DNA from 4 places in the Peribacillus sp. FSL K6-5616 genome. Region 4 is predicted to be linked to each of the others. Evidence: riboswitches for the same ligand, from Rfam matches in the RefSeq annotation. Region 4 holds a riboswitch; each other region holds the start of a gene.
What was found. Region 4 has a riboswitch for S-adenosylmethionine ahead of MHB45_RS08335 (Na+/H+ antiporter NhaC family protein). Riboswitches for the same ligand answer to the same signal wherever they lie in the genome.
Positions count from the first base shown of each region.

Region 1: another riboswitch for S-adenosylmethionine. It lies ahead of MHB45_RS00315 (sugar ABC transporter substrate-binding protein); the one in region 4 lies ahead of MHB45_RS08335 (Na+/H+ antiporter NhaC family protein).
Region 2: another riboswitch for S-adenosylmethionine. It lies ahead of MHB45_RS22510 (methionine ABC transporter ATP-binding protein); the one in region 4 lies ahead of MHB45_RS08335 (Na+/H+ antiporter NhaC family protein).
Region 3: another riboswitch for S-adenosylmethionine. It lies ahead of mmuP (S-methylmethionine permease); the one in region 4 lies ahead of MHB45_RS08335 (Na+/H+ antiporter NhaC family protein).

Region 1 covers NZ_JBBOYT010000001.1:59,074-62,236, reverse strand. The annotation lists gene MHB45_RS00320 (sugar ABC transporter ATP-binding protein) at 1-353, opposite strand, end outside; gene MHB45_RS00315 (sugar ABC transporter substrate-binding protein) at 410-1,522, opposite strand; SAM riboswitch class I at 1,638-1,743, opposite strand; gene MHB45_RS00310 (GTPase domain-containing protein) at 1,838-3,163, opposite strand, start outside.
Region 2 covers NZ_JBBOYT010000001.1:4,623,448-4,626,610, forward strand. The annotation lists gene MHB45_RS22505 (methionine ABC transporter permease) at 1-459, opposite strand, end outside; gene MHB45_RS22510 (methionine ABC transporter ATP-binding protein) at 452-1,486, opposite strand; SAM riboswitch class I at 1,642-1,754, opposite strand; gene MHB45_RS22515 (O-acetylhomoserine aminocarboxypropyltransferase/cysteine synthase family protein) at 1,872-3,163, opposite strand, start outside.
Region 3 covers NZ_JBBOYT010000001.1:2,407,842-2,411,004, forward strand. The annotation lists gene mmuM (homocysteine S-methyltransferase) at 1-368, opposite strand, end outside; gene mmuP (S-methylmethionine permease) at 358-1,752, opposite strand; SAM riboswitch class I at 1,836-1,938, opposite strand; gene MHB45_RS11490 (flavin reductase family protein) at 2,123-2,731, opposite strand; gene MHB45_RS11495 (alpha/beta hydrolase) at 2,750-3,163, opposite strand, start outside.
Region 4 covers NZ_JBBOYT010000001.1:1,752,111-1,755,273, reverse strand. The annotation lists gene MHB45_RS08340 (chromate transporter) at 1-261, shown strand, start outside; gene MHB45_RS08335 (Na+/H+ antiporter NhaC family protein) at 460-1,767, opposite strand; SAM riboswitch class I at 1,957-2,064, opposite strand; gene MHB45_RS08330 (SOS response-associated peptidase) at 2,399-3,070, opposite strand; gene MHB45_RS08325 (hypothetical protein) at 3,130-3,163, opposite strand, start outside.

The sequences.
Region 1 (3,163 bases), 1.7 Mb from region 4:
TGTACCCTTTGTTTTTTCCCCATGTTTTGGACCATATCATTCAACATTACATTTTCCCCAACTGTTAAATAAGGGATGAGGGCGGTATCCACTTCCTGATAAACTATTTGAATGCCCTGTTCCTGAGCAGCTTTTGGCGAGCGGATATCCCGCTTCATCCCATCAATAAAAATGTCACCTGAATAATGAACATGGGCTCCCGATAAAACTTTCATTAACGTCGATTTCCCTGCTCCGTTTGCACCGACCAATGCGTGGGCTGTTCCTGATTGTACGGAAAAATCAACATCACTCAGCGCCTTCACCCCCGGAAATTCAATCGAAATCTTCTTCATTTCTAGTTGCTTGCCCATGTCCATTCCCCCTTATAGAACAGACACTCCCTTCGCTGGAAAGAGAGTGTCTCTTTTTATTTTTTATAATGATCTTTCAAAACCTTCATCCAATCTTCTTCAAATTCCGTCGATACACCCCAGCCATCGACAATATCAGACAGGTTTGCCATGTTTACCGCTTCTTTTGAAGCTTGGATTTGCTTTTGCGAAATAAGTGATGCCTCCAAATCATATGTTTGCGGCGTTTCTTCGCCAGCTAATTTTTTAGCCAATATCCTCATATTCACTGCACCGATCAACTTGGGATCGACTGCTGCCGTGTAGGACCATGAGCTATCAGCCGATTGGATCTCTTGGAGATCTGCATTCGAAACATCAATTCCATATATCTTCACTTCATCGCGGCCCGCTTCTTTAATCGCCCGGGCTGCACCGATAGCAAAGGCATCCCATGTTGCGAAAATGGCGTCCAATTTACCTTTAGGGTATTTATTCAGCATTGCAGCTACAGCATTTTGTGTCTGCACCGAAGTATCAGCGGATGCCACTCCGAATCTTTCGACTTCTTTAATCCCAGGATTTTCTTTTAATTTTTCCTGATAAACTGCATTTCTTCTTACCATTGGAGGAAAGCCATCCACCCAAAGATATGCAATTGCCGCTTCACCTTTCTGTTCTTTTATCAGTTTATCGAAAGCCAGTGTTGCCAGCGCTTCATCATCTTGTGAAGTTAATGTCACGCCCTCTATTTTAGATAGGTCGCTTATTGAATCGAATGTGACAACGCTTTTACCTGCATCAACCAACTTCTGAACGTCATTTACAGTTGCGGCATCATCACCATGTGAAATGATATAGCCGTCGTAATCTTCCTCCAAAGCTTGTGCTATCGCATCATGGAATTTAGCCGTATCACCATTGGCTGTGTACGTATCCACTTGAAACCCCAGTGCTTCTCCTTCTTCTTTCGCCCCCGCCAGGTATTGGGCAGTATGATCATCACCGCCAATTTTACGGATCACCTTGATTTTGGCTCCATCGCCATCAGCAAATCTCTCCGGGACATTTTCAAATGATACTTTTTCTTCTTTCTTCGATTCTGTGGAACTCTGCCCTGCAGAGCAACCCGTTAAAAGCAAAGCCGAAGCGATGGCAGAAATGAATATCCCTTTAATAGACCTTCTCATCTTGTTTCCCTCCATGTTTTCTCATTAGTCTTATCAGATAAGTCGGTGTAAATCCCAAAATAAAAACCTCTCTAATATAGAGAGGTTTAATCGGCTGTTTTGCAGACTTGTCCCTCTCTTATCTGTCAAAACATTTCTGTTTTGCAGGATTTAGCACCAATTCCTAATGGAACGGTTGCTGGGCATCTTAGGGCCAGTCCCTCCGCCACTCTTGATAAGAGATATATTGTGTTACGTTTTCGTAATTATCACTTTATAGGGATATAGTCGTAAAGTCAATAGATTTTTGAATATTTGAAATGTTTCCCGTTATTTTTATTTTCTTTGAAGCTGGGCTAGACGCTTTTTCTCGATTTTTTCAAGCCTCTCCAACTGCCTTAATTTCACTTCGAACAACGTGATCGGATCACGGTAAACTTCCGGATTTTCTTTCATATGCTCCAATGCAGCCTGGTAGTCTTTTATTTCAGTCTGCGTCTGCTCTATCGTTTTTTGAAGTAAGGCAAATGAACTGCGATAGAAAAGTGAGATGTCCCGATCCAATGATTTTTCAAACAATCCAAATTGGGTTAGGAAACGTTCCGTGATCATTTCGGCAACATCCAGGTAATCTTCACTTTCCAGGTATTTCTTGTAACGATTGTACATATTGGCCTTATTTTGCGGTATCGCCCCAAATAGCTTCCCTGCTCCTTTAAGCAGCAATTGTGATGGAGTCCTGCGCAAAAGGATATTAACGTTTTCGATGCGGATACTGCTTGTCATCCGGTCGGCATCACGGCGCCAGTCATCCAACACCCTGAAGTCACCTGCCAGTGTAATCCGTTCTTCTTTGTATAATTCATTGAATCCGGCACTCATCTCATCCATGAACTGCTGGCTTTGTGAGAACTCCATTTGGGAACTGGCAATCCAGTCTTGAAGAGAACGGTAATATTGAGGCATGATCTTGTCAGAAATGAAGTTTTGAATCCGCTCATTCATTTCCTGGTTTAACTGTACATGGACCTGACTGAAATCACTGCTTTCCGTTAACGATTTAGAGCAATCCCTCAGTAATTCAGGAATTTTTGAATAAAGCTGACTTTTCACTTCGTCCTTAAGCGAACGATACGACCTTATGATATTTTCACTTTTTTCTTTTTCCAGATCAGCCAGTTGATTGACCGCTCCATTCAGTTTGACTTCCATCTGCTCATTCCAAGAGATGGAATGCTCGCATTTCCGCTCATTGGCTGTCCGTTTTTCTAATAGATAAGATAAAGTTTTACGAATGAATGCCAGGATTTTTTCAGATCTTCTTTCCTTCCAATTATCATCTTGATAATTCGATTGAAGGAAGGCTGAAAGGTCCTTCAATTGCTGCCTGCTGTCATAATGTTTGGAGAAAGCGAACACTTTCGCATTCGGGAAATATGCATTCACTTTATCCCATGTTTCGTCTTCCATCCGGACTGCGACCTGATCACTGTATATCGTATCCATTTTATTTAATAGGAAATGGATCGGCAGTTTCGGAGCCATCATTTGAATTTCCAATAACAGATCCCTTTCGCTGCCGGTGAAAGGAGCCCGGGCGTCAAGAACGAACATCAGGCCATCACTGCCATGTAAATAGCCTTGGAAATCGGATTCCACGCT
Region 2 (3,163 bases), 2.9 Mb from region 4:
GGAAATAAGGGCAGGCATCGACTCTGGAAGAAGGACCTTCCAAATGATCGTGCTCGTTTTTGCCCCCATCGATTTAGCGGCTTCAATTACACCTTTATCGATTTCACGAAGGCCGATTTCAACCATACGCGCATAAAATGGGGCCGCACCGATAATAAGTGCCGGCAGTGCAGCGTTCTCACCGATCATGGAACCGACAAGCGCTTTAGTGAAAGGAATGAGCAGCACGATCAAAATAAGAAATGGAATCGAACGGAATATATTGACGATAGCACTCATGACTCCGTTGACTGCCTGGTTTTGCCACATATTACCCTTTCCTGTCAGGAAAAGGATCAATCCTAGTATTATGCCTATAAAAAAGGTTGCCACTACAGAGACGCTTGTCATGTAAAGCGTTTCTTTCGTAGCTTCAATGATGTCTTCCCAATCAACATTCGGCAATAATTCTTCAAGCATGAGTAATCACCTCCACGCCTACCTGCTGTGCTTTAATGAATTCGATTGCGCGGAGCATTTCATCCTCTTTGCCATCTAGATGGATAAACAATGTGCCATATGAACCGCTTCTTGTTTGGGATATCTTACCTTGAACGATATTGACATCCAACTCGAAGTTACGTACAAGTTTGGTGATCAATGGGCTTTCTGCATGATCGCCTACAAAGGTCAATTGAATCACTTTGCCTGCTGGATAGCGTTCGAGCAAATGGTCCATCGTTTCTTTCGTTTCTTCCGGTTCCGTTACCTGTTGCACGAAACGCTTCGTCATTTGTTCTTTAGGATTCTTGAAGACATCCAGGACAGGACCCTGTTCAACAACCTGCCCGCTTTCCATCACGGCGACACGATGGCAGATTTTACGTATTACATGCATTTCATGCGTAATCAAGACGATCGTCAATCCCAAACGCTGATTGATGTCAACAAGCAATTCGAGTATGGAGTCGGTAGTCTGCGGATCCAAAGCAGAAGTCGCTTCATCACACAGCAGCACTTTAGGGTCATTTGCCAGTGCCCTGGCTATTCCCACCCTTTGCTTTTGCCCTCCGCTTAATTGCGAAGGATAGGCCTTTTCCCTGCCTTCAAGTCCGACTAACTTGATCAATTCGTTCACACGCTTGGTGCGTTCAGGTTTAGAAACTCCTGCAATTTCCAATGGAAAAGATATATTCTCCTGAACGGTCCTTGACCATAATAGATTGAAATGTTGGAAAATCATGCTGATTTCTTGACGGGCCTTACGGAGCTGAGCCCCTTTAATTTTTGAAATTTCCTTTTCAGCCACCACGACGGATCCCTCTGTAGGTGTTTCCAATCCATTGAGCATTCTGATCAAAGTACTTTTCCCCGCTCCACTGTAACCGATGATCCCGAAAATCTCGCCTTTATTTATTTCAACATTCACATTATTTACAGCCTTTATCGTCTCACTGTTTCCTTTTCCTGTTCGGAACAGCTTACTGACTTTCGTCAATGTAATCATTAACCCTCACCTCTTTTATCCAATAAAACCTATGAACTTAGTTGATTTCTCTACATTATTAGTCTGTTTCTCCTATCATGTAAAAGTTTTCTCCATTAATAAATAGAAAAAACCTTTCTGCATGAGCAGAAAGGCAGGTGAAGAAACAGGCCTTCCTCTCATCTTCCAAAGTGATTAAACTTTGTGTGAATTGGCACCTTTCCAAGGAAATCTCCTTGTCGGTTGCCGGGTTTCATCGGGCACATCCCTCCACCTCTCTTGATAAGAGCTAATATATAGAATATTTAAATATCATTAAGTTCTTTAGTATGCTGAAATTTTATCATAGATAAAAAAAGAGCGCAATGTATATTATTTCTAGTACAAGAATGAACAGGAACTTTACTTAAACCGATTTGGAAGTCAAGGAGACGATGTTCGTCGCCTTTTCAATTGCCTGCTCCAAATCTTCTATTAAGTCCTCTACATTTTCAATCCCAATCGATAATCGGACTTGATCGGCACTTACACCCGCTTTCTCAAGACCCGCCTCATTCAATTGTTGATGGGTTGTACTGGCTGGGTGGATGATCAAGCTCTTCGCATCCCCTACATTCGCCACATGGGACCATAATTCCACCGAATTGATAAGTTTTGCCCCAGCTTCGCGATTACCTTGAATCCCAAATGTCACGACAGATCCAGCTCCCTTTGGCAAATATTTATCCGCAAGGGCTTTATCGGGATGATCCTCATCACCAGGATGTGAAACCCAGGTCACGGCTGGATGGTTTTTTAAATAGTTTATGACAGACTTGGTGTTTGATAGATGCTCTTTCATCCTTACATGCAGCGTTTCAAGTCCAAGCGTAAACTGGAATGCACTTTGGGCACTTAGCGCAGGGCCCAAATCACGGAGTAACTGAACTCGGGCTTTCGTTATGAATGCGGCAGGTCCAACTGCCTCTGCGTATACCAGACCGTCGTAACTTGGGTCAGGCTCCGTGAAGCCTGGGTAGTTTGGCGAGTTCCAATCGAATTTCCCTCCATCCACTATGACACCGCCTAGCGTGGTTCCATTTCCAAGAAGCCATTTTGTAGCGGAATGGATGACAATATCCGCTCCAAAGTCAATTGGTCTGCAAAGATACGGTGTCGCGAAGGTATTATCAATGATTAAAGGTATGCCGGCTTCATGGGCGATTTCCGCTACCGCTTCAATATCAAGTACCCTCAAACTTGGATTTCCGATCGTTTCAGCAAAAATGGCTTTAGTTCTTGGCGTAATCGCCCTTTTGAAGTTTTCGGGATCATCGGGAGAAACGAACTTCACTTTGATCCCATATTTAGGAAGAGTGTTTTCAAAAAGGTTATACGTACCGCCATATAATGTAGAGGCAGAAACAATCTCATCCCCTGCAGCGGCGATATTCAGGATTGAAAGTGAGATGGCGGCCATTCCGCTTGCCGTTGCCAATCCGCCGATACCGCCTTCCAATAAGGCCATCCTTTCCTCAAAAACACTGACCGTGGGATTATGAAGCCGTGTATATATATAGCCATTCTCCTTTAGGCCAAATAAATTCGCTGCATGGTCGGTGTCTTTGAACAAGTATGCATTGCTTTGGTAGATAGGAACGGCACGGGCACCTGTTTCATCAGCTTGCAGACCGCCATGAACACTCAATGTTTCGAAGC
Region 3 (3,163 bases), 660 kb from region 4:
GCAGCAACCAATGGCTTAGGTCTAATCGTTTGATATTCTTCCTTCCAAAATTCATCTCTTGCTTTTCTTGCAAGTAAAACCGTTTTCCTGATTAGATCCAATGCCTCTTTTTCTTGTATTCCGCGGAGGGCGAAACCTTCAACCGTTGCTTGATAGCTTGCCGTTATCGCACAGTCAGCACCCGCTCGAAAGTAGTCAGAGTGCACCTGGTAAATCAATTCTGGATTTTCAAGTAATACACGTGCAGACCACAGGGGATCGTCCAAATCACACCCATGACTTTCAAGCTCTGTAGCTAAAGCCCCGTCCAAAATCATGACTGAATGACCTCGTAAAATTACTTCAATTGGGTTAATTTTATTCTTCATTGTCTACTCCTCTTTTCTTTATGGTTTGTGTCAGATAATAACTTCCATAGCTAAACAAAATAAACGGAATGCCACAATATAATGCAATTCTTTGTGTAGGATCAAATGCAATTCCTATGCAAGAAGCAAGACATAGCATAAATGAAACGATTGGTACGAATGGATATAATGGTGTATGATAAGCCAAATCATTAACTGAGTTTCCTTCGTTTATATATCGTCTGCGAAATAGAAACTGTGACGCGCTAATACTCATCCAAACTATAACCACGGCTAGTCCAGAAATGGATACAAGCACTATATATACAGTATCCGGCGCAATAATACTCGAGAAAAGTGCTAAAACACCGCCCAGCATACTGAAAAGGACAGCATTCAAGGGAACACCCCGTTTTGTCAATTTTGCAAATATTGGTGAAATAGTTTTCTTATCTGCAAGTGACCAAAGCATCCTGGATGAGGCATATAGTCCTGAGTTTGCAGCAGACAAAATGGCAGTTAATATAACAAAGTTCATAATATCCGCTGCATATGGCACTCCAATTCGTTCTAGAACGGCAACAAAGGGGCTCTCTAATACGCTTGCATCCGAAACAGGCAATAATGCGGATAAAACAACGATGGTACCTACAAAAAAGATAATCAATCTCCATAATGTCATACGGATTGCCTTTGGAATCGTTTTTTCCGGATTCACAGTTTCTCCAGCTGCAACTCCGATCAATTCAGTTCCAGAAAATGCAAAATTCACAGCGAGCATCGTCATTAGAATGGCAAAAGCACCATTTGGAAATAAACCTGCACTTGTAACATTGGAAAATAACGGAGCTGATTGTGCGTTAATCATTGGAATAAAACCTATCATTGCCGCAGCTCCCAGAATAATGAATATTACAATAGCAAATACCTTTATGGACGCAAACCAGAATTCGGATTCAGCGAAAAACTTAACGGTCCACGCATTTAATGCCAAGACCAAAATGGCAAATAGAGCACTCCATATCCAGACACTGATTGATGGAAACCATCGCTGCATCAACAATCCTGCAGCCGTGAATTCCGAACCTAGTGCAACAGTCCAGGTTAGCCAATACAACCAGGCTACTGTATACCCTGTCCCTGGTCCGATGTATTTGGCTGCGTAACTATGAAACGCACCTGTCTCGGGCATATGCACTGACAGTTCACCTAGACATAGCATGACTAGATAAACAACTAATGCACCAATCAGATACGAAAGGATGGTTCCGAACGGACCAGCCTGTTGAATCGTATAACCCGAACTTAAGAATAAACCAGTTCCAATCACCCCGCCAAGCGATAGCATTATTATATGCCGTGCTTGCATTTGCCTTTGAAAATCATACTTCCTTTTGTTCTCCATTCTAACTCTCCTTAATCTTGCATCCAGAAAAAACGAAAACGCACTCTAAAAAAGAGTGCGTTACTGACAAATAAACACGTACGGTCTTATCTATCAAGGTTTCACCCCCTGGAATTAGCACAGTGTCTTTGTAGACCTGTTGCTGAGGTTTCATAGGGCCAGTCCCTCCACCTCTCTGGATAAGAAATTATTTTTTTATAACTTTATCAATCTATGAAAAAATTGTCAAGTTTTGTTTCGGAATGTAAAGACTTCCTTTTAAATGCTAACGATCATGGCTGGGGTATTAATATTAAATTGTTTTTGGAACAAGCGCTAAGCGTATTATAATGGCAAATAAAACTAACCGGGGTCATGTTGGTCTTTTTCCTTAAGGACGTTCTATTTCAAATAATTCCCCTAGTTTTGTATAAGTATGACCGGCTAATCTCGCTACAGGTTTTAGCCCATTCGGGTCAATACGGCCATTATGATAAATATCTTGCTCTATATGATAACAGACTATTTTCCCTATCAGTAAATCACAACCAGGTTTATTCTTGGAACCTGCCAATGGAATCGATTGCTCTAATGTACATTCGAACCGCACCTTCGCTTCTTCCAATCCTGGTACGGATACCTTATCACTAACAGCCATCGTGAAATTAGTAAGACCCAATTCACTTTCTTCAGATGGGAGTTCCTTGGCCGTTCGATTTGCATCAGCAACATTATTTTCGTCAGTGATATGAACAACGAACTCACCTGTTTGAATTGCATTTCGGGCTGTATCCTTTGAAACTCCTTCTTTCCGTTGAACAGAAATGGAAATCATCGGAGGATTTGAACTGACTATGTTAAAAAAGCTGAACGGCGCTATATTGATTGTACCGGTGTCGGATTGTGTCGTAACCAGCGCTATAGGTCTCGGTATAATGCTTCCAGTCAAAAACTTATAATTATCCCGTTCAGCCAAATTTTCAGGATTAACAGAAATCATCTTCATTCCCTCTCATTCTTATAAAAAGTTCTTTTGAAACCATAAACCTGCTGCATCAACCTCTGAACGTGTCAACTGATGACCGTAATTTTCCCACTGAACTTCAACTGTAGCGCCAGCTTGCTGTAAAAGTTGATTAAGTTCATCAGTTTCTTCTGCCGGGCAAATCGGATCGTTTTTACCTGCAGCTATAAATACAGGTATATCTGAAAGGGACGGCAAAGCGATCCCTCGTCTTGGAACCATTGGATGATGAAGAATCGCTCCTTGTAATGCCCCCTCGTAATGGAACAGCAAACTTGCCGCTATATTTGCACCATTGGAATAACCTAATGCCACCACTCTGTCACGGTCGAAGTCATATTTTCCGGACGCTGATTCCAAGAAGTCATAAAGCTCCTTCGTTCGGAAAATCAAATCCTCTTCATCAAA
Region 4 (3,163 bases):
ACATTTTTCAGCAAATTGAATCATTATCCAGTTGTTCAATCCATGTTTTATGGATTAAGACCGATTGTCACTAGTTTGATCATCTTTGCAGCGATCAGTTTAGCACTTTCCAATCATATGATAGCCGTGAACTTTTCATGGCATACGATAAGCTTATTACTCGTTTTTGGTTTATCGTTATTTGCCCTAATGAAATTACGCTGGCATCCAGCCTATGTAATTATTCTTTCCGGTTTAGTTGGTGTTGTCCTCTATTCATGACAGTTGTCTCACACACAACCATCATTAATTTGGACCGGAATTAAGCAGAAAAATTGAAAAATGATTGATACTATATAAGTGCGAGAAAACTTTATTATGTTTATGTATTTACCATACAGAAAACACCCTGCATCCAATGATTCAGGGTGTTCAGACTGTAGACAAACTCAATGAAATTTTAGGGGTTCGTTTTAACTTTTAGTTCTTCGATCCATCATTTCCCGGCTGCAACCGTGGAAAACCAATCAGGATGGCAAGGACGCCACAAATTCCAATCAGGATTGGGTAATATGAATATGGCAAGATGCTTATCGGTGAAATCTTTGCTACCCCTGCTGCAACAAGCAGTTGTGCTCCATATGGGATCAACCCTTGGATACAACATGCAAAAATGTCAAGGACGCTCGCCGATTTCCGCGGATCAATCCCATATTTTTCAGCAATATTTTTGGCAAGTGGCCCAGCAATGATAATTGAAATCGTGTTATTTGCCGTTGAAAGGTTCGTCAAACCAACAAGCCCCGCAATGCTGAATTCCGCCCCTTTTTTCGATTTGCTATTTCGCGTCACAAGGTGGAGTAGAAAATCGATACCACCATTATGTTTGATTACAGCTACCATACCTGCAATTAAAATGGCAAGGAAGGAAATTTCATACATTCCAGCCATTCCTTCTCCAACTTTTTGGATGACACCCAACGGTTGATAACTTCCATCCGCCAACCCGATAATTCCGGCAAATACGATTCCGATCGAAAGGACCAAGAACACATTGACTCCTGCCAATGCAGTGACCAATACGCAAAGATAAGGAAGAATCTTCACCCAATCATAAGACTGTTGGGAAATGTCAGCTTGTTCACCCATCGTTAAAATTCCTAGGATGGCACATGTGATGATGGCTGCAGGTAAAACGATGAAAAAATTCACTTTAAACTTATCCTTCATTTTCGTTCCCTGAGTTCGGACTGCAGCGATTGTCGTATCTGAAATGAATGAAAGATTATCCCCAAACATCGCACCACCAATAACGGCCGCCATTGAAAGGGCAAGCGAAATATCTGTTTGCTCACTAATTCCAACCCCGATAGGTGCCAGGGCAACAATCGTTCCCATGCTTGTCCCCATGGATAGTGAAATAAAACAAGCGATGATGAAAATTCCTACCATTAATAGATTTTGGGGAAAAACAGCTAAGGCAAGATTCACTGTTGATTCAACTGCCCCCATACCATTGGCAACTTCGGAAAAAGCTCCGGCTAAAAGGAAAATGATTACCATTAACATAATATTGGCGTCACCGGCACCTTTACAGAAGATATCAACCTTTTCATTGAATGTCTCTTTCCGATTCATCGCCAATGCAGCTGCCGATGCAATGGATATCGCTACAATCACCGGAAATGAATAAAAATCTTTAGTGATGATTCCGGATCCAATAAATAAAATTAAAAATACGACAAATGGGATCAATGCCCATGGATTCCCTTTATTGTTTGCACTCATGATGTACACCTCTTTTTATTTTTCCCGCGACATGTGTCACAGCTCTTATTCTTTTAACAGTTTTCGCAAATAACTCCAATTTGAACCTACCTGATTATCCAGTCATGGAGCTGTAGCAAAAAACTGGCATAAAAAAGACCCCTTCTATTTAACAACAAGAAGAGGTCTTTTAATTTATAAAAAACACCCTCCTTATCTTTCAGGCGAAAATCAGCCTGCTGGATTTGGCACAGCACTCCATTTAAGTCCGCTGCCGAGACATCTTCGGGCCAGTCCCTCCGTCTCTCTTGATAAGAAGATTACATTATATAATTTATCTAAAATTACGATGCCTGCCAGAAAAGTGCCACGCTGGAAACTTGCCTGAGTTCGTGACATCGAAAGTCGTTTTGAAAAGCAAATATAACAGTACAGCATTTTGTCTATTTTCGCAAGGGGTAATTTTTAAAGTGTTTCACATGTACTCCTTACTGTTCATTAAGAGAATCTAAGTTGATTGGAGCGGGTGTGCGAGACTTCTGCGGAAAAAGCGAGTGCCTGGAGGCAACGTCAAATTGTACAAACCATAAAAAAATGTAGACAAACTCGATTTTCATCAAGTTGTCTACATTCTAAGAGATCTAATGAACTCTCAGCAAATTTGTTGGATTAGGTTAGGTGAATTATTTTTAGTCGAGTTTACATCTGTCGATACTTCAAATGCTTCCATCTGTTCCGAATCGAATGACTTTAAATACTGTTGCAGATATGCAGGATCATTAGTGGAAGGATTCAACCAATCCTTTTCATCTTCTGGTTTTAGGATGACAGGCATGCGGTCATGAATGCTGGTCATTAGCTCATTAGGCACAGTTGTTATAACGGAGCACGAATAGATGCTGATGCCTTCAGGAGATTTCCAGGATTCCCAGAGACCGGCCATTCCAAATGGTGCATGATTCTTCAGTTTTATTCGCATCGGTATTTTTCTTTCTGGTGTCTTCTTCCATTCATAAAAAGAGTCAGCGATTATCAAGCATCTCTTCTTCTTATACGCATTCCTGAAGCTTGCTTTCTCAGCAATGGTTTCCGCTCTGGCATTGATCATTTTGTAGCCCGCTTTTTCGTCTTTTGCCCAGAAAGGAATGAGTCCCCACCGAAGATATCCAAGCCGATTCCTTACCCCGTCATTAATGACGGAGAGCACGGATTGGGAGGGAGCAATATTGTAGCTGAATTGGTATTCCTCATCAAATGACCCTTGAATATCAAACCGTTCTTTTATTTCTTCTATGTCAGTGAAAAGGGTGAAACGTCCACACATAATATCGCCACCGTATTAAGATTTATTACAGTGTATCAAATGGAACGGGCAGTCACAAATCAGCGTTCTAAAATCCTGATATCAGTAAATGGT